4 regions of the Mesorhizobium sp. M6A.T.Cr.TU.016.01.1.1 genome follow, and region 1 is predicted to be linked to each of the others. Evidence: riboswitches for the same ligand, from Rfam matches in the RefSeq annotation. Region 1 holds a riboswitch; each other region holds the start of a gene.
What was found. Region 1 has a riboswitch for cobalamin ahead of EJ075_RS31925 (ABC transporter ATP-binding protein). Riboswitches for the same ligand answer to the same signal wherever they lie in the genome.
Positions count from the first base shown of each region.

Region 2: another riboswitch for cobalamin. It lies ahead of EJ075_RS24280 (DUF1636 family protein); the one in region 1 lies ahead of EJ075_RS31925 (ABC transporter ATP-binding protein).
Region 3: another riboswitch for cobalamin. It lies ahead of EJ075_RS07930 (aromatic ring-hydroxylating dioxygenase subunit alpha); the one in region 1 lies ahead of EJ075_RS31925 (ABC transporter ATP-binding protein).
Region 4: another riboswitch for cobalamin. It lies ahead of EJ075_RS24475 (CbtB domain-containing protein); the one in region 1 lies ahead of EJ075_RS31925 (ABC transporter ATP-binding protein).

Region 1 covers NZ_CP034452.1:6,585,308-6,589,681, reverse strand. Annotated here, with positions in the region: gene EJ075_RS31935 (helix-turn-helix domain-containing GNAT family N-acetyltransferase) at 1-627, shown strand, start outside; partial or broken gene EJ075_RS31930 (AraC family transcriptional regulator) at 870-1,702, opposite strand; cobalamin riboswitch at 2,000-2,204, shown strand; gene EJ075_RS31925 (ABC transporter ATP-binding protein) at 2,296-3,114, shown strand; gene EJ075_RS31920 (ABC transporter substrate-binding protein) at 3,144-4,079, shown strand; gene EJ075_RS31915 (iron ABC transporter permease) at 4,109-4,374, shown strand, end outside.
Region 2 covers NZ_CP034452.1:4,988,585-4,992,958, forward strand. Annotated here, with positions in the region: gene cobN (cobaltochelatase subunit CobN) at 1-1,353, opposite strand, end outside; gene cobW (cobalamin biosynthesis protein CobW) at 1,372-2,409, opposite strand; gene EJ075_RS24280 (DUF1636 family protein) at 2,406-2,840, opposite strand; cobalamin riboswitch at 2,879-3,083, opposite strand; gene EJ075_RS24285 (winged helix-turn-helix domain-containing protein) at 3,113-4,312, opposite strand.
Region 3 covers NZ_CP034452.1:1,712,505-1,716,878, forward strand. Annotated here, with positions in the region: gene ugpC (sn-glycerol-3-phosphate ABC transporter ATP-binding protein UgpC) at 1-844, shown strand, start outside; gene EJ075_RS07915 (DUF680 domain-containing protein) at 1,040-1,276, opposite strand; gene EJ075_RS07920 (DUF680 domain-containing protein) at 1,349-1,570, opposite strand; gene EJ075_RS07925 (DUF680 domain-containing protein) at 1,698-1,901, opposite strand; cobalamin riboswitch at 2,411-2,613, shown strand; gene EJ075_RS07930 (aromatic ring-hydroxylating dioxygenase subunit alpha) at 2,827-4,074, shown strand; gene EJ075_RS07935 (hybrid-cluster NAD(P)-dependent oxidoreductase) at 4,099-4,374, shown strand, end outside.
Region 4 covers NZ_CP034452.1:5,030,463-5,034,836, forward strand. Annotated here, with positions in the region: gene EJ075_RS24465 (DUF1624 domain-containing protein) at 1-190, opposite strand, end outside; gene EJ075_RS24470 (aromatic ring-hydroxylating dioxygenase subunit alpha) at 273-1,454, opposite strand; cobalamin riboswitch at 1,595-1,788, shown strand; gene EJ075_RS24475 (CbtB domain-containing protein) at 1,825-2,004, shown strand; gene EJ075_RS24480 (CbtA family protein) at 2,020-2,799, shown strand; gene cobU (bifunctional adenosylcobinamide kinase/adenosylcobinamide-phosphate guanylyltransferase) at 2,792-3,319, shown strand; gene cobO (cob(I)yrinic acid a,c-diamide adenosyltransferase) at 3,321-3,938, shown strand; gene cbiB (adenosylcobinamide-phosphate synthase CbiB) at 4,305-4,374, opposite strand, start outside.

The DNA of each region.
Region 1 (4,374 bases):
GGAAGGACGGCCTTCGCGCCGCTGAACCAGGGTTCGCACGATCAGGTCGCGGCCTTGCTCGACCGGCTTTCCGCTCCGGAACAGGACAGGCTGGTCAAGGCGATGCAGACGGTGCAGCGCCTGCTGGGCGAAGGCACTGAGCCCAAAATTCCCTACATGCTGCGGCCTTTGCAGGTCGGCGACATCGGCTGGATCGTCCATCGCCAGGGCCTGCTCTACGCGCAGGAGTATGGCTGGGACGAAACCTATGAGGCGCTGGTCGCCGAAATCCTCGGTGCCTTCGTCAAATCCTTCGATCCGAAATCGGAGCGCAGCTGGATCGCCGAGCGGGACGGGGAAGTCGTCGGCTCGGTCTTCGTCGTGCGCAATTCGGACGCGGTGGCGAAGCTGCGCCTGCTTTATGTCGAACCCTCGGCGCGCGGTCTCGGCATCGGCAAGCGACTGGTCGAGGAATGCATCGGCTTTGCCCGTGCGAAGGGATACAAGACGCTGACGCTGTGGACCAACGACATTCTCACCTCAGCGCGCCGCATCTACGAGGCATCAGGATTCAAGCTGGCCGACGAAGAACGTCATCACGCCTTCGGCAAGGATCTGGTCGGCCAGAACTGGAACCTGGAGCTGTAACGTCTTTCCCTTCTCCCCTTGTGGGAGAAGGTGGATCGGCGCGCAGCGCCGAGACGGTTGAGGGGTGCTGGACGGAACGCCATCGGCGCCAGGCTGGAGCACCCCTCATCCGTCGCCTTCGGCGACACCTTCTCCCACAAGGGGAGAAGGCAAAAACCGGGCGGAGCGCGCCTCGACAATGATCTCCAACACAAGCTGGAAGCATCATTTGTCTGAAGCAATTGCCCTTGGCTGGCCGCGCTTCACCCCTTCACCGGTATCCAGATTTCCAGCCCGCCATTGCCGCTGCGTGGATCGAATTCGGGGCCGTAGCGGTCGAATTCGGGCACATCGGCGATCTCGTGCCCGGAGGCCGGCAGCCATTTGTTCCAGATCGTGTTGACCGTGCGGCGGATGGTCGAGATGTGGTCACGATGGGCGAACACGGCGTATTTCTGCGCCGGCACGCGCACGCGCGAAAACTCCCTCGGCAGGTCCGAAAAATCGGACACCTCGACGCCGGCGATGTAGTCGAAATTGCCGGTGTCGTCGCCGTTGACGCAGACGCCATAGGCGACGTCGCCGATCTCGCCTGGAATATTGCCGATATACGGGCCGAACCGCTGCCATTGCATCGGGATGCCGGCGCTGGTTTCGCAGCTGTAGCGTTCGCCGAGACCGGCGATGAGAAACGGCCGGCTGGTCTCAAAACGCGGCGGCTCGAGATTGGTGAGGAAGGACTGGTCCATCAGGATCGGCTCCACGAGAGCGAGATTGTCGAGCGAGCCTTGCGCGCGCACCAGTTCCGGCGTGGTGCCGAATTGGTCGCGGAAGGCACGGGTGAAGGCCTCATGCGAAGCGTAGCCGGTGTCGAGCGCGAGCGAAAGGATGTCGGGTGCGCCGGCGGCGAGCTTGCGCGCCGCTTCGGTCAGCCGGCGAGAACGCATGTAGCCCATCACGAACGGCCGGTCGCAGCACCGAAAGCCCGCGTCACGTGAAAGCGCGACACGCCGCTGCTCTTGGCGACATCGTCGAGCGAGACGGATTCCGGCAGGTGGCTTTCGACGAACCACAGCGCTTTCTCGGTCGGGTTCATATGGCTCCTCGCATTTGGCCCAGTCTTCGCATTTGGCCCAGTCTTCGCATTTGGCAAAGTCATGGTGCCGCTTCCTGGTGGAGGCAGTTTGATCGAAATTGCGCACCGCGCAAATCGCGAGCGACGGCGGCCGGCAAGTCGAAGGCGTCGGGCGAAAGAGCTTGACAGGAGCAAGCGGCGTCTTTTAAATGGTAACGTTATTACATAACGAGATTCGTATGGCTCTTTCTGACAAGACCCTTCGCTCCAGCGGCTGTTTCAACCCTGGAAATTTATTGCGCTGTGATTGGCGGAAAACTAGGGTGCCTGGGTGATGGTCCCCGAGTCGAAAGGCAAGGGGTGAAAAGGGAACACGGTGAGATCTTCGGATCGAGGCCGTGGCTGCCCCCGCAACTGTAAGCGGTTAGCAAAATCCGAAATGCCACTGGCCGGCAAGGCTGGGAAGGCAGGATGGCGCAAAGACCCGCGAGCCAGGAGACCTGCCATCAGCATGAGTTGACCGGACGGGGTGTGCCGGGAGGAGACGTGGACATCGGTCTTGTCGGCCGGTCCGTCCAGCTTCCTTCCGTCGCCATTGAGAAAGTGACGGTAAGTTGGACGCCTCCCAGCCTCTTCTTGAAGCGCGTGAGCTGAGCGCGACGGCGAATGGCCAATGCCTGGTCAGCGCGGTCAGCCTTTCGGTGGCGGCGGGCGATCGCCTCGCAATCATCGGTCCCAACGGCGCCGGCAAGACGACGCTGTTGCGCATGCTATGTGGCACCCTGCGGCCAAGCGCGGGAGATGTGAGATTTTCCGGACGCCGGCTGGAGACGTTTTCGGCCGCCGAGCGGGCGCTGCACATGGCTGTCGTCGGCCAGACCGATCAGCCTGATCCGCGGCTTGCCGTGATCGACTACGTCGAGCTTGGCCGCGTCCCGCATGCCGGCTTGCGACGGAGGAGCGAGCAACGCGACATCGCCGTCGAAGCGCTTCGCAGAACCGGCCTGCTGCCGCTGCTCGGCCGCACGATCGGCTCGCTATCGGGTGGCGAGCGGCAACGCGCCCAGCTGGCACGCGCCGTTGCCCAGGAGCCAAAAATCCTGTTCCTCGATGAACCGACCAATCATCTCGATCCGCGCGCCCGCAGCGAGCTTCTCGAACTCGTGTCGCAGTTTGGCATGACCGTCGTGGCGGTGCTTCATGATCTGTCGCTGGTCACGCCATTTGCCACCAGGGTCGCGGTGATGAACGAGGCCCGCCTGCAGGCGTTTGCCGGTCCGCGCGAGGCGCTGACCAAGCAGTTGATCCGCCAGATTTTCGGCGTCGACGTGCTTCGGCTGCGCCATCCCACCGAAGACCGCGAACTCACGGTATTCGACGTTCCGAACCGTGCCTCTTCACATTCCGATTTGACCAAGGAGCAATATTCGTGAAACGCCTCGCATTGTCTTTCGCCTCCCTCCTGTTTGCCCAGACCGCCTTCGCTTTCCCGGTGACCGCCTTTGCTTTCCCGGTAACTGTAGACAGCTGCGGCACGCCGCTGACGTTCGACGCCGCGCCGAAGCGCGCCATCATCCAGGATATGAACATGGCCGAGATGGCCTTCGCGCTGGGGCTGCAACCGTCGATCCTCGGCCTGACCGGCATCACCGGATGGTACAAGGTCGGTCCGGAATTCAAGGCCGAGCAGGGCTCGATCCCGGAACTCGCGCCGAAATATCCGACACTTGAAAACCTCGTCGCGGTCGAGCCCGATTTCTTCTTCGCCGGCTGGTATTACGGCATGAAGCCGGGCGGCGAGGTGACGCCCGATACGCTGGCGCCGCACGGCATCAAGACGCTGGTGCTGACGGAAAGCTGCGTCCATCTCGACAACAACCGCCCCGCCGCCTCGATGGACCTGCTCTACGACGACATCGAAAAGCTGGGCAGGATTTTCGACAAGGAAGCCGAGGCGAAAAAACTTGTTTCGGACTGGAAAGCGCAACTCGCCGATATCACGGCGAAGGTTGGCGACCACAAGGGAACGCGCGTATTTCTTTACGACTCCGGCGAAGACAAACCCTTCACATCAGGCAAGTTCGCGATCCCCAGCGCCATGATCGCCGCTGCCGGCGGCGACAACATCATGGCCGACATGCAGACGAGCTGGGGCAATACGGATTGGGAAACGGTCGCCTCCCGCAATCCGCAGTTCCTGATCCTGCTCGATTACCAGGACGGTGGCGGCTACAGGAAACTGCTCGATTTCCTCAAAGTTCATCCGGCGATGAAGGAAACCGACGCGGTCAGGAATGAGCGCTTCGTCGCGCTGCGCTATGCCGAGCTGACGCCCGGGCCAGCCAACATCGAGGCGATCGGCAAGATCGCCAGGGCGATGCACCCGGAAGCTTTCTGAGCTTGCGCCGCAGGGCGTTCGAATTGGCAATGATAGCAGGAGCAGTGGCGATTGCCACTCTTGCACTGCTGTCGATCGCCTATGGATCGACGGTCATAGCGTTGAGCGACGTGGTTGCCGCGCTCGGACATGCGGCCGGACTGGACGGAGACATCGTGCCCGGTCCGGTCGGCAAAATCGTTGTCGATCTCAGGCTGCCGCGCACGATCATGGCCATCTGTGTCGGCGCCGGGCTGGGCGTCATCGGCGCGCTGCTGCAGACGGTAACGCGCAACGACCTCGCCGATCCGTTCCT
Region 2 (4,374 bases), 1.6 Mb from region 1:
CAGCATCGCAAGCACGCTGGACGGCACGTCTAGACCGACGGCGTAGCCGGTGCGGCCGGGCGCGCTCGGGTAGTCGGGGATGAGGATGGCGAGCTTGCGTTCTGCGCGCGGGGTCCGCTGCAGGCGGATGAAAGCTTCGACACGGTTCGCCACCTGCGCCACGCGGTCCGGCTCCGGCCGGTTAGCGAAGCCGCGGAAGGCCAATGCCGGGTCGGTTTCGCTCTCGCCCTTGAAGGAAATGGCGCCGGCGAGGATGCGGCCGTCGAGCTCGGGCAGCACGACATGCATGGCTAGGTCGGCGGGGGCGAGGCCGCGCTGGTTGTTTTGCCAGATGTCACGGCGTGTCGTCGCGACGATGACCTGGAACACCGGCACGCCAGCGCGGTCGAACAGGGTCTCGATGCCGGGCTCGGCACCGGAGGCGAAGGCCGTGGCGGTGATGATGGAAGCGGGCTTAAGCGTCGACAGCGCGGTTTCGACAAAGGCGAGCGAGGCCGGGTCCTTGAGGCTGGAGACGAAGATGGGGACGGGGACCATGCCGCGCGCGCTCAGGGCCTCAAAAAGGGCGTCGATGGGCGCGATGTCGGCTGCCAGCAGCATCGAGCGGTAGAAGAGGATCGGGATTATGGGCGCGGCGTCTCCCTCCCCCTCGAGGGGAGGGTGGCCCGAAGGGCCGGGTGGGGTCGTTGCGGCAGTGCTCGACGTTTTTTTCTGTTGGCGCGCGTCAGAGGCGACCCCACCCCCGGCCTGCGGCCGGACCCTCCCCTCGAGGGGGAGGGGGACATCGCGCTCGACGACCCCCAGTCCCGGTTGATAATAGCCCGCCTTTGGCACGCTGACAGGTTCAGCGACCGCCACACCTGATCCGGCGAGACTTGCCAGCTGATGCACCAGCGCCATCATATTCTCCGGCCCGCCTTCGCGGAAATAGCCGAGCAGGCCGTCGAGCTCTTCGCGCGGCAGCGTCGAGCATTCGATTAGCCGCAGATCCTCGTCGCGGCATTCGCCGGGCAGCAGCGCCAGTTTTATGCCACGCGCGCGGGCGGTCGAGGCGAGCTGGTCGCAGCCATAGCGCCACCAGTCGTAGCCACCGAGGATGCGAACCAAAATAACCTTCGCGTGGCGGGCGACGCTGTCGACCCAGAGATCGACGGACATCGGATGGCGCAGATCGCGTAGAGCCGCCAGCCGCATCGACGGCAGGCGATCCGCGTCCGCCTTCCACGCCGCCGCCAAGCCGGCCAGATCGCTGTCGGTGAAGGACAGCGCCACGATATCCGCAGGCGTCTGCCTGAGATCGACAGGCTCGGCGAGATCGTCGAGCGAGGCGGATGTTGTGGTGAGGATGTGCATCGCGGCTCGTGCCTGAGGTCAGCCGGCGAGGATACGCTCGATTGCCGGGCGGTTCAGCCCTTTCAGGCCGATGACGACGAGGCGCGAGCGGCGGTCGTCGTCGGCGGTCCAGGCGCGGTCGTAATAGTGATTGACGCGCCGACCGACGGCCTGCAGCAACAGCCGCATCGGCTTGCCGCCGACCTCGACGAAACCCTTGACGCGCAAAACGTTTTCTTCCTCCGCCGCGGTGGCGACGCGCAAAGCCAGCTCATCGGGATTGGCGATCGACGGAATATCGATGACGAACGAGTCAAAATCGTCGTGCTCGTGGTCGAGCTCGTCGTCGTGATGGGTCTTGCGGTTCTCGATGTCGTCCTCGACGGCAAGGCCGAGGCCGAGCAGCACAGACGGATCGACCTTGCCCTGCGAGGTCGGCACGATCTTGACGGCGCGCGCGGTGTGCTCGCCGATGATGGCATTGGCGCGGGCTGAGCCGGCGGCGTCCATCAGGTCGCTCTTCGACAATATGATCAGGTCGGCGCAAGCCAGCTGGTCCTCGAACACCTCCTCGACCGGATCGTCGTGGTCGAGCGTCTCGTCCTGCGCGCGCTGCGCCTGCAGGGCGTCCATGTCGTTGGCAACGCGGCCATCAGCCAGCGCCGGTCCGTCGACGACGGCGATGACGCCGTCGACCGTCACCCGGCTCTTGACCGTCGGCCACTGGAAGGCCTGGACCAGCGGCTTGGGCAGAGCGAGGCCGGAGGTTTCGATCAGGATATGGTCGACCCTCGGCGTCAGCGACAGGATCTGATCGAGCGCCGGGACGAAATCATCGGCGACGGTGCAGCAGATGCAGCCATTGGCCAGCTCGACGATGTTTTCCTCGGGGCAGGTGTCGATGCCGCAGCCTTTGAGGATCTCGCCGTCGATGCCGATGTCGCCGAACTCGTTGACTATGATGGCCAGCCGCTTGCCCCCGGCGTTTTCGAGCAGATGGCGGATCAGCGTCGTCTTGCCGGCGCCGAGGAAGCCGGTGACGACGGTGCAGGGCACGCGGGAGACGGAAGCGGTCATATCTGGTCCTTCAAAAGGTCGAGGGGAGGGACGCGGGCGACGAGGCCGCGCTTCAGGCAATCGGGGCGGCCGCGCCATGGAATGAGGCCGTCGGTCGAGGTGGCGAAGAGCTTTGCGCCAGCGACGAGATCGGCGCCGCTTGTCGCGGTCAGGTCGCCGAAGACATAGCTCCAGCAGCCGTCGCGCAGGATCGCGGCGCTCAGCCGGCGCTTGCAGTTGCCGAGGCATTCGACGGTGCGGATACGGATATTTTCGCCGGAAGCGGCGCGGCGCGCGTCATCGGCAAGCAGTTCGCCGGCGCGGGGATGGCCATCGGAGCCGGTCTCGTCACGGCAGGAGGCGCAGACGATCACGGTAACGCCGGCCAAGGCATCACTATCGCGGGACAATACGTCCGCTGTCTCAGCCGAAAAACTGCTGTCGCGTTTCAAATCAGGCTCCTTGCCCGGAAAACCCGCCAGGCGAATCGGATTCTTCTGTCTTAGACGGCAGGTCTCCTGGCTCGCGGGTCATCGCCTTGGTGCCGCCTTCCCGGGACCGTCCCAGTGGTTTTCGGCCTTGGCTCGTCGCTTACAGTTGCGGGGACAGCCGCGGATTTGAAATCGGAATTTCGCACCGCATTCCCTCTTGGCTCCTCCCTTTGCCGAGAGGAGACCGTCTGGACCGGATTTAGGCTTGTGGAGGCAGTCGTGTCAACGCACGTCTACGAGGCGGCAATGTTGGCGAGCACGGGCCCCAGATCGCCGGCCGGCGTCACCTCGATGCGTTCCAGGCCGAGCCAGCCCTGCATCAGCTTCAATTCCTCGAAAAGCTTAGCAGCGGTTTGCGGCGGGGCGCCGGGCTCGGCATAGGCGGCATGGACGCGCAGCACGCCGGCGGGACGGTCGGCCTTGAGGTCGATGCGCGCCACGATCCTTTCGCCGAGCAGGAACGGCAGCACATAGTAACCGTACTGGCGCTTTTCGGCAGGGGTATAGATCTCGATGCGATAGCGGAAGTCGAACAGTCTTTCCGTTCGGGAGCGCTCGAAGACGACAGGATCGAACGGCGCGAGCAGGGCGCGCGCCTCGATCCGGCGCGGAAAACGGGCGTCCTTGTGCAGATAGGCAGGCTTGTCCCAACCTTCGACGCGAACCGGCAAAAGATCACCTGCCTCGACCAGTTCCTCGATGCGGCCCTTGATGTCGGCGGGAGAGAGACGAAAATAGTCGCGCAGGTCTCCCGCTGTCGCGACGCCGTGGGCGCGGGCGGAAATGCGCAGCAATTCGCGATGCGCATCCTCAGGGGAGGGCACCGGCAAGCTGAGTATTGCCGGCGGCAGCACCCGTTCCGGCAGATCATAAAGCCGCTCGAAGCCACGACGTGATGCCGTGGTGATGCGGCCGGCCCAGAACAGCCATTCAAAAGCGTGCTTGGCGTCGCTCCAGCCCCACCAACCGCCGTTTCCCTTTTGGCCTTCGAGAGCCGACGCGGCGAGCGGGCCGCGCGATACAACCTCGCGATAAATGTCTTCAATGTAAGTGGTGCGTTCGCGCCCCCACTTGGCCAGCCCATTATACATTTCCTCGCCGCGCTCGGCCCGTTCCATGCGCCAGCGCATCAGCGGATAGGTTTCGACCGGTAGAAAAGAGGCTTCATGCGCCCAGTATTCGAAGACCGTGCGCTTGCGCGTCACGGCGGCGTTGTCGAGCAGCGCAAGCGGGTAGGGGCCAAGCCGCGAATAGAGCGGCATATAGTGGGCACGCACCACTGCGCTGACGGAATCGATCTGCAGCAGGCCGGTGCGGGCAAGGACGCGGGCCAGATGGCGGCGATTGGGCGTGCCGTTCGGCCTGACATCGGTAAAGCCCTGTGCGGCAAGCGCGATGCGCCGGGCCATGGCGATCGAGATTTTTTCCTTCATGCAGACGGCACTCTGTTGGCGTTCGACCAAAGGTTGGGGCGATGATTCCGCGCCATGCTAGC
Region 3 (4,374 bases), 1.9 Mb from region 1:
GACCGTCTACGACAACATGGCGTTCTCGATGAAGATCGGCAAGGAGAGCAAGGCCGAGATCGACAAGCGGGTGCGCCAAGCGGCGGAAATCCTGCAGCTGACCAAATATCTCGACCGCTTGCCCAAAGCGATGTCGGGCGGCCAGCGCCAGCGCGTCGCCATCGGCCGCGCCATCGTGCGCAACCCGAAGGTCTTCCTGTTCGACGAGCCGCTGTCGAACCTCGACGCGGCACTGCGCGTCGCCACCCGCATCGAGATCGCCAAGCTCAAGGAGTCGATGCCTGCCACAACAATGATCTACGTGACCCACGACCAGGTCGAGGCGATGACGCTGGCCGACCGCATCGTGGTGCTCAAGGACGGCCATATCGAGCAGGTCGGCACGCCGATGGAGCTCTACAAGAAACCCGGCAATCTGTTCGTCGCCCAGTTCATCGGCTCGCCGGCAATGAACATCCTGCCGGCGACAATCGACAAATCAGGCAACCCGACCATCGTCAGCCATGTCGGCGGGCGCAAGGCGACGGTGCCGATCGCCACGCCGGCCTCAGCGAAGGGCGCTTCGGTGAGCTTCGGCGTGCGGCCGGAGGATCTGATGATCGCTAGCGGCGCGGATTATCTTTTCGAGGGAACGGTGGATTATGTCGAGCAGCTCGGCGAGGTCCAGCTCGTCTATGTCGACATCGGCCGCGCCGACCTGCCGCTGGTGACCAAGCTGCCCGGCAATGTCGAGGTCAAGCGGGGTGCGACGCTGCGGTTGAGTGCCGATGCCGGCGACCTGCATATTTTCGATACCGACGGGCGGTCCTTCACGCTTCACGAAGCGGAAGCAAAGGCGGCCTGAGAACGGCAGCAGGACTGCCGAGCAGTTGTTTGGCGAAGCCAAAAACAAGAGCGGCGGGCAAAGCCCGCCGCTCTTGTGCATTCAGGTTGCTGTTAGAGCGACGTGCGTCCAAGTGGACGCACAAAGTACGCTCTAACACTTTGAACCTACGCATCGTGCTTTCCGAAAATCGATTCCGATTTTCGGGCCGATGCGCTAGCGGCCGAACAGGTTCCGGTCGCTGCCCTGCGGGGCGGACTTCTCTACGTCGCCCGACGAATTGAGCAGCTTGTAGATCGGCGAACCGGTGTTGCGTACCGAAGACGTCTGCGTGTTGTCGACGTTGACGGTCGCCTGCTTGTTGATGTCGGTCCCGCCAACATTGTCGTTGTTGGCAAAGGCGCTGCCGGCAGCAAGCAAAAGCGCGGCGGCGGTAAGAACGATCTTCTTCATTTCAGTGCTCCTGGATTTTCGTATCCCATCAGCGCGGCAGGCAAATGCCGCCGCTGCTGTTGGAACTGGCTGTTAGTTGTTGCCGAAGAGGTTACGGTCGCTGCCGTGGACGGGTTTCTCGTCGGCCGGAACCGGATTCTGCGCCGAAGCGGAATTCTGAACCGAAGCCGTGTACGAGCTGTCGGCCGCAGCGGCCGGCTGGTTGGCGCCGTTCGATCCATAGTTGTCGCTACCGGCAAAAGCGCTGCCGGAGATGGCCAGAATGGCGGCGGTGGCAAGAACAATCTTCTTCATTTCCAATACTCCTGAATTTCTAAAGATCCCCAGCGGCGGACCTGCCGCCGCTCTGTCTTCTTGTTTGACCATGATCTTTTCCGAAAACCGGTTTCCACTTTTCGGGACCATGGTCTGGGATCAGCTGTTAATTGTTGCCGAAAAGGTTGCGGTCGGCGCCCTGGACGGCGGGCTTTTCAGCGTGAGCCGGCTTCTGAATGGAAGCCGTGTACGAGCTGTCGACCGCAGCGGCCGGCTGGTTGGCGCCGTTGGACCCATAATGGTCGCTGCCGGCAAAGGCGCTGCCGGTGATGGCCAGAACGGCGACGGCAGTAAGAGCAATCTTTTTCATTTTTGGTACTCCAGTATCTTAGTTTTCCGTCCGGCTAGCGGCGTGTCTTGGAAGGAATTCGCGTCGTTCGGACAGCCCCGATGTGGGAAGGCCATCCCGCAGATTCCAATCACGAAGTTGTTCCGTGTGGACCAAGAATCTACACCTTGAAATTGTACCAGACGCTTCTACGGGCGCTGCTTTATCTTTTATTTTCAAAGGTTTATGCCAAAGTCGCCATTTGACGATTTGACGGATTGGCGGACCTGCGTTCACAGCGTCATGCACGCATTGTCAACAGAAACGAACCGTTCGGTTCGATTTTAGAAGCGGCTAATAGTCACTTTTGGAAACTGTTAACCTTCTTTGCCTCCGCCGCGGGTCGGAATTCGATGTCACGGCGGCCGACAATGGTGGCCGAAAAAATGGGTTTTCAGCCCTGCAATTACCAACCTGCACGTTTCGCGGGCCGTGTCGCGCCGCATGGATACGATGTCGCTTTCATGCCGACAGTCAGCTGGCCGTCATGATTAGATGACGCCATCTCAGGTGCCGCTTGGTGACGACGAAGCGGAGAATTGGGAAGCCGGTCAAATCCCGGCGCTGCCCCCGCAACGGTGGTGGAGTTCAAGTCGCAACGGGAGACCACTGGGCCACAAGCCTGGGAAGGTGTCGCGACTGTCCGCAAGGACACTCCAGAGCCCGGAAACCAGCCCGAGGTGTCTAGACTCGACTGATCGCGGTGGGCGGTCAAGAGGTGGATGATGCATGTCTGGCCTGTCGCCGGCGTGCAAGCGATCCTTCCTCAATCACCACCAGTTCAGTCTTTGGAGCGACATGCGTCCATCTGGACGCATAAAGTACGCTCCAAGACTTTGAATTGCGCATCGTGCTTTCCGAAATCGATTCCGATTTCGGGCCGATGCGACGGCTATGAGGACAGGACATGGATTCGCGCAACGACATGCTGAGGCTCTTGCACGGCCGCAGGCAAGGCTATTCGCTCGAGCAGCCCTTCTACACCGATCCCGATTTCTTCAAGCTCGACATGGAGCTGATCTGGTATCGCGATTGGCTGTTCATCGGCCACGATTGCGAGTTGCCGAAGCCGGGCAGCTACATCACCGCCCAGATCGGCGACTATCCGGTCGTGCTGGTCCGCGACCAGCAAGGCAAGATCAATGCCTTCCACAATTCCTGCCGGCATCGCGGCAGCCGCGTCTGCAACGCCGACAAGGGCACGGCGGCAAAGCTCGTCTGCCCCTATCACCAGTGGACCTACGAGCTGGACGGCCGGCTTTTGTTCGCTCGCCAGATGGCGGATGGCTTCGACAAGAGCCAGTTCGGCCTCAAGCCGGTGGCTTGCGAAAGTGTCGGCGGCTACATTTTCATCTGCCTGGCCAAGGAGCCGGCGGATTTCGCGCCGATGCGCGCCATGATCGAGCCTTACCTCCTGCCGCACCGACTGCGCGAGGCAAAGGTCGCCTTCGAATCGACCATCGTCGAGAAGGGCAACTGGAAGCTCGTCTGGGAAAACAACCGCGAGTGCTACCATTGCGCCGGCAACCATCCGGAACTGTGCAAGACATTCCCGGAAGCACCGACCGTTACCGGCGTGCAGGGCGCCGACAGCGATCCTGAGATGCTGGCGCACTGGGCCAAATGCGAGGCGGCGGGCCTGCCGAGCAAGTTCCGCATCGATCCGGCTGGGCAATATCGCGCCACCCGCGCACCGCTGCTGCGCGACGCCGTCAGCTATACGATGACGGGAAGGCGCGCGGTGAAGAAGAACCTTTCCGACAGCGTTTCGACCGACCGTGTCGGCTCGCTGCTGCTCTACCACTATCCGACGACCTGGAACCACATCCTCGGCGATCATGCCGTCACCTTCCGCGTGTTGCCGATTAGCGCCACGGAAACCGCCGTCACCACCAAATGGCTTGTCCACAAGGACGCGGTCGAAGGCGTCGATTACGACCTCGCCGAACTTACCCATGTATGGACCGAAACCAACGACCAGGACCGCCGCATTGTCGAGGAAAACGCCTTCGGCATCCTGTCGCCGGCCTATGAGCCCGGCCCCTATTCGGAACTGCATGAGGGCGGCGTCATCCAGTTCGTCGAATGGTACGCCTCCTTCATCGGACCGCGCCTTGCCGAGGACGGCCGGCCGGCGTTGCGCAGCGTCGCCTGAGAGAAACGTGAAGAGATGAACGCAATGACGGACCTCGGGCTCTACCGCCATCTCGACGAAATGGCGCCCTGGAACGACCGGCTGCAGGTGCTGGAGGTGATCGGCGTCAGCGACGAGGCGCCTGACGTGAAGACCTTCACCTTCCGCTCCGACAACCAGACCTGGTTCCGCTATAAGCCGGGCCAATTCGTGACGCTGGAACTGCCGACCTCCGACGGCCCGCTGATGCGGACCTATACGCTGTCTTCCTCGCCGTCGCGGCCGTTCTCGATCGCGGTGACGGTGAAGGCGCAAGCCGGC
Region 4 (4,374 bases), 1.6 Mb from region 1:
AGCGCGCGTAGAACTTCCACCAGCCGAAGGCGGTCAGGCCGGGATCGGTATAGCCGAAGAATTCGAGATCCCAGGTGAAATGGTAGCTCGCCATGGCAAGCAAGGCGATGCCGCGTGCGACGTCGATGGCGATAATGCGCTTCGGCTTCGATTGATCCTGAACGGGGGCGATTGGCGTAAGGATGCTCATGGTCTCGCAATCTGATTCAGCACTGCAAGACGACTATCACGGTTGCCCCGGACAAAAGAAGGTGGGCCAAACTCTCCGATGTTCAGGGCGTTGGTGAAAGGGCTGTGTGGCGTTCGCGCACCCAGTTGTGGAAGCGGTGCAATTCATATTCCTCGGGCATCAGAACGCCCGCCTCGTGGCGCATCGAGCGCAGGCCCTTCTGGTTGACCTCGCAGATATCCGCGTCTTCCTCCAGCACCTGCCTGCCGAAGGCGACGATGTTGTCGATATCAGCCGTTGGATCGGCGAGCGCTTCGGGCGAAAAAAGCCATTCGGCGGTCAGTTCGGTCTGCTCCGGGCCGAGCGGCACCAGCCGCACGGTGCGGACATAATCGACATGGCCGACGATGAACATCGACGGCAAATTGGTGGCATAGGTCTGCCCGGCGGTACGCTCGGCGGACGTCAGCTCGGGAAAGACCGGGCCGTGGACGCGCCCGTCGCGCGACCAGGTTTCGGCTCCGGCCCGCAGGCCACCGGAAAACTCCGGCGCGTCATTGTCGGCGCAACGGGCCCATTCCGGGTCGTCGTGCCGCCCCATCAGGCCGCGGCCATAGATCGGCACCAGCCGAGACAGGTCCTTGTGAACGCCCGGGCAATGCAGGCACTCGTTGAAGTTCTCCCAGAAAATCTTCCAGTTGCAGTCCATCACCTTGCGCAGCACATGGCCCGACACCAGCGTCTCCAGCGGCCAGTTGGCGAGATTGCCGGATGCGGGATCGAAGGATGTTTCGGCCGAACCGGCGGCGTCTTCCCTGAGATTGACGAAGACGAAACCGCGCCACACCGACAGTGCGACCCGATAGAGCGGATGATCGGCCTTGTCGAAGCCTTCAGGTAGCGATTTCGACGGCACGCGCACGAGATCGCCACGCAGCGAATAGGACCAGGCGTGATAGGGACAGGTGATGAGCCGCGCCTTCAGCCGTCCTTCGCTCGCCTGGCAGAGCTGCGAGCCGCGATGCCGGCAGGTGTTATGGAAGGCGCGCAGCTCGCCGGTCTCGTCGCGCAGCACGACGATCTCCTGCGTGCCGACACGGAACGTCCTGAACGCCAGCGGCTGGGCAAGGTCGGCCTCGCGGCAGACGAGCAGCCAGCTTCGATACCAGATGGCGTCGAGATCGCGCTGATGGGCGTCGATGTCCCAGTACGCCGACGACGGCAGCGTCGGTTCAAGTCGCGTCAAACCGTTATAGGGATCGTGCTCGCTCGGGCTGGGTTGCATGACCGCCTTCCTGTGATGCTCCAGCCGACACCCGGCCGCGAAAATTGTCAATCACGGCGCCGGCTGGCTGGCCTGCCAAGACGGCGCATTCGCGCTGGTAGCTGGCGGAATTTGGTTTGCCGGGCGTTACGATTCTGCCTATAGTCGCAGCCGTCGTCGGTTCCTTTGGAACCAAGAGGGAATGCGGTGAGGGCAAAATTTGCCCAATGCCGTGGCTGCCCCCGCAACTGTGTGCGGTAGTCCTCTCCATATGCCACTGAAGAGTTTCTTCGGGAAGGTGGGGAAGGGCGCTGATCCGCGAGCCAGGAGACCTGCCGGCGACAGGAGAACTGACTTCTATGCCCTCGGGTGGAGGGCGAAAGGACAAGACATGAATACCGCTTCCGTCTCGCTCGGCGCTTCCGTCTCCTCGCAGTCGCGCTTCTTGCAGCTGGCGCTTGCTGCATTTCTCGGCATTTTCGTCATGGGCTTTGTCGGCTTCTCGCATATCGATGCGGTCCACAATGCTGCTCACGACTATCGCCATTCGATGGCGTTTCCCTGCCACTGACGAGGGGCTGACATCATGACATTGTTTCGCAACGTCGTGTTCATCGCGGCGATCGCAGGGCTTGTGGCCGGCGTCGTCCTCGCCTGCATGCAGGCCTATGCCACCGTGCCGCTCATCCTGAAGGCGGAAGTCTACGAGCAGGCCGGCGGCGGCCACGCGCATGACCATGCCGCGGCGCCGATAGCACCTGCCGAAAACGCAATGAGCACGACTGCTATGAGCAGCGCCGCACCGGCTGAAGCTGCCGCTCCGGAAGACGAAGGCTGGGCGCCGGCCGATGGCTTCGAGCGTTTCGTCTTCAATATCGCTGCCAATGTCGTTACCGGCATCGGCTTTGCTCTGATCCTGGTCGCCGCTTCGGAGTTTGCCGGCGGCATCGGCAATTGGCGTCAGGGCCTGTTCTGGGGGCTCGCTGGCTTTGCCGTGTTCACGCTGGCTCCGAACCTTGGCCTGCCGCCCGAACTGCCGGCGATGCCGGCCGCCGATCTCGCCCAGCGCCAGATCTGGTGGATGGCGACAGTGGTGGCGACAGCGGCCGGTCTCGGCCTGCTTGCCTTCCGCAAGTCGCTGCCGCTGGCGCTGCTTGCCGTGGCGTTGATCGTGGCGCCGCATATCGTCGGCGCGCCGCAGCCCGACAATTTCGAGTCGCCGATCCCGGAAGGTCTGCATCACCAGTTCGTGGTGGCGGTGACGCTGACCAATCTGGTGTTCTGGCTGGTGCTCGGCGCCGTCGTCGGCGTGGTGCGTGGCCGCTTGACCGGCACGGCGACGAGCCTGCGCGACAGCTTTGCCTGATCGCGTTGCTTCCGGCGGGACGCTGACGCTGGTCATCGGCGGTGCGCGCTCCGGCAAGAGCGCGCATGCCGAAAGATTGGTGACGGCCTGTCCGGCGCCGTGGACATACATCGCCACGGCGCAAGCCTATGACGACGAGATGCGCGAGCGCATCGCGCTGCACCGATCGCGGCGCGGCGAGGGCTGGACGACCATCGATGCGCCGCTCGATCTCGTCGGCGCGATCGAGGCCCTGCCTGACGGCCGGCCTGTCCTGATCGACTGCCTGACGCTGTGGCTGACCAACCATATGCTGGCCGAACATGACATTGAGGCTGAATGCCGGGGGCTGGCCGATGTGTTGTCGCGACCGCGCGGGCCATGGCTCGTGGTCTCCAACGAGGTCGGCCAGGGCATCGTGCCGGACAATGCGCTCGCCCGTCGGTTTCGCGATGCCGCCGGCCGGCTCAACCAGCAGGTCGCGACGATAGCCGATACGGTGCTGATGATGGTGGCGGGACTGCCGCTGAAGGTGAAATGACATGGCTGATACTATCGAACCCAAGGACGAAGAACGCCACCGCGCCAAGATGGCCAAGCGCAAGGCGGTGCAGGACGCCGAGGTCGCGGCAAAGACGGTCGAGAAGGGGCTGCTGATCGTCAACACCGGCCCCGGCAAGGGCAAGACCACCGCTGCCTTCGGGCTGGCGCTGAGGATGCTCGGCTACGGCAAGCGCGTCGGCGTCGTCCAGTTCATCAAGGGCAAATGGCACACCGGCGAGAAGGACGCCTTTGCCGTTTTCGGCGATCGGGTCGTTTGGCACACGATGGGCGAGGGTTTTACCTGGGAGACTCAGGATCTGAAGCGCGACATCGCTGCCGCCGAAGCTGCCTGGGCCAAGGTGCTCGAGCTGATGGCCGATCCGTCGATCAGCCTTCTGGTGCTCGACGAGCTGAACATCGCGCTGCGCTACGACTATCTCGATCTGGACAAGGTGGTGGCGGCGCTGAAAGGGCGCCGCGAGGGTCTGCACGTCGTCGTCACCGGCCGCAACGCCAAGCCGGCGCTGGTCGAGGCGGCCGATCTGGTCACCGAGATGGGCGTGACCAAGCATCACTTTTCCGCCGGCGTGAAGGCGCAGCAAGGCATAGAGTTCTGAGGGGTTTTGCCCGCGCCTCTTCTTCCTTCTCCCCTTGTGGGAGAAGGTGGATTGGCGCGCAGCGCCAAGACGGTTGAGGGGTGCTGGCCGGAGCGCTGTTGGTGCCAAGCTGGAACACCCCTCATCCGGCCGCTTCGCGGCCACCTTCTCCCACAAGGGGAGAAGGGAAAGCCGCACGAAGCGGCTCGCCCCGGAATGGTAAGAGTGAGGGGCAGCGCAAACCTGAAGCGATTGGCCACTTCGTGGCCCGAAATCGATTGCTTTGTGACGGCAGTTATGCTAGGAATTTATTCATGGTGCTGATTTGCGCCAGCGACCCGCCCCCGAGGCGGGTTTTGTTTTAGCCGATCTCGACCGGATTAAACGTCACGCAGCGATGACGAGCACCGACAGCAAGCCGAACAGCGCGATCAGCAGAAGGTCGGCCGTCCGGTAG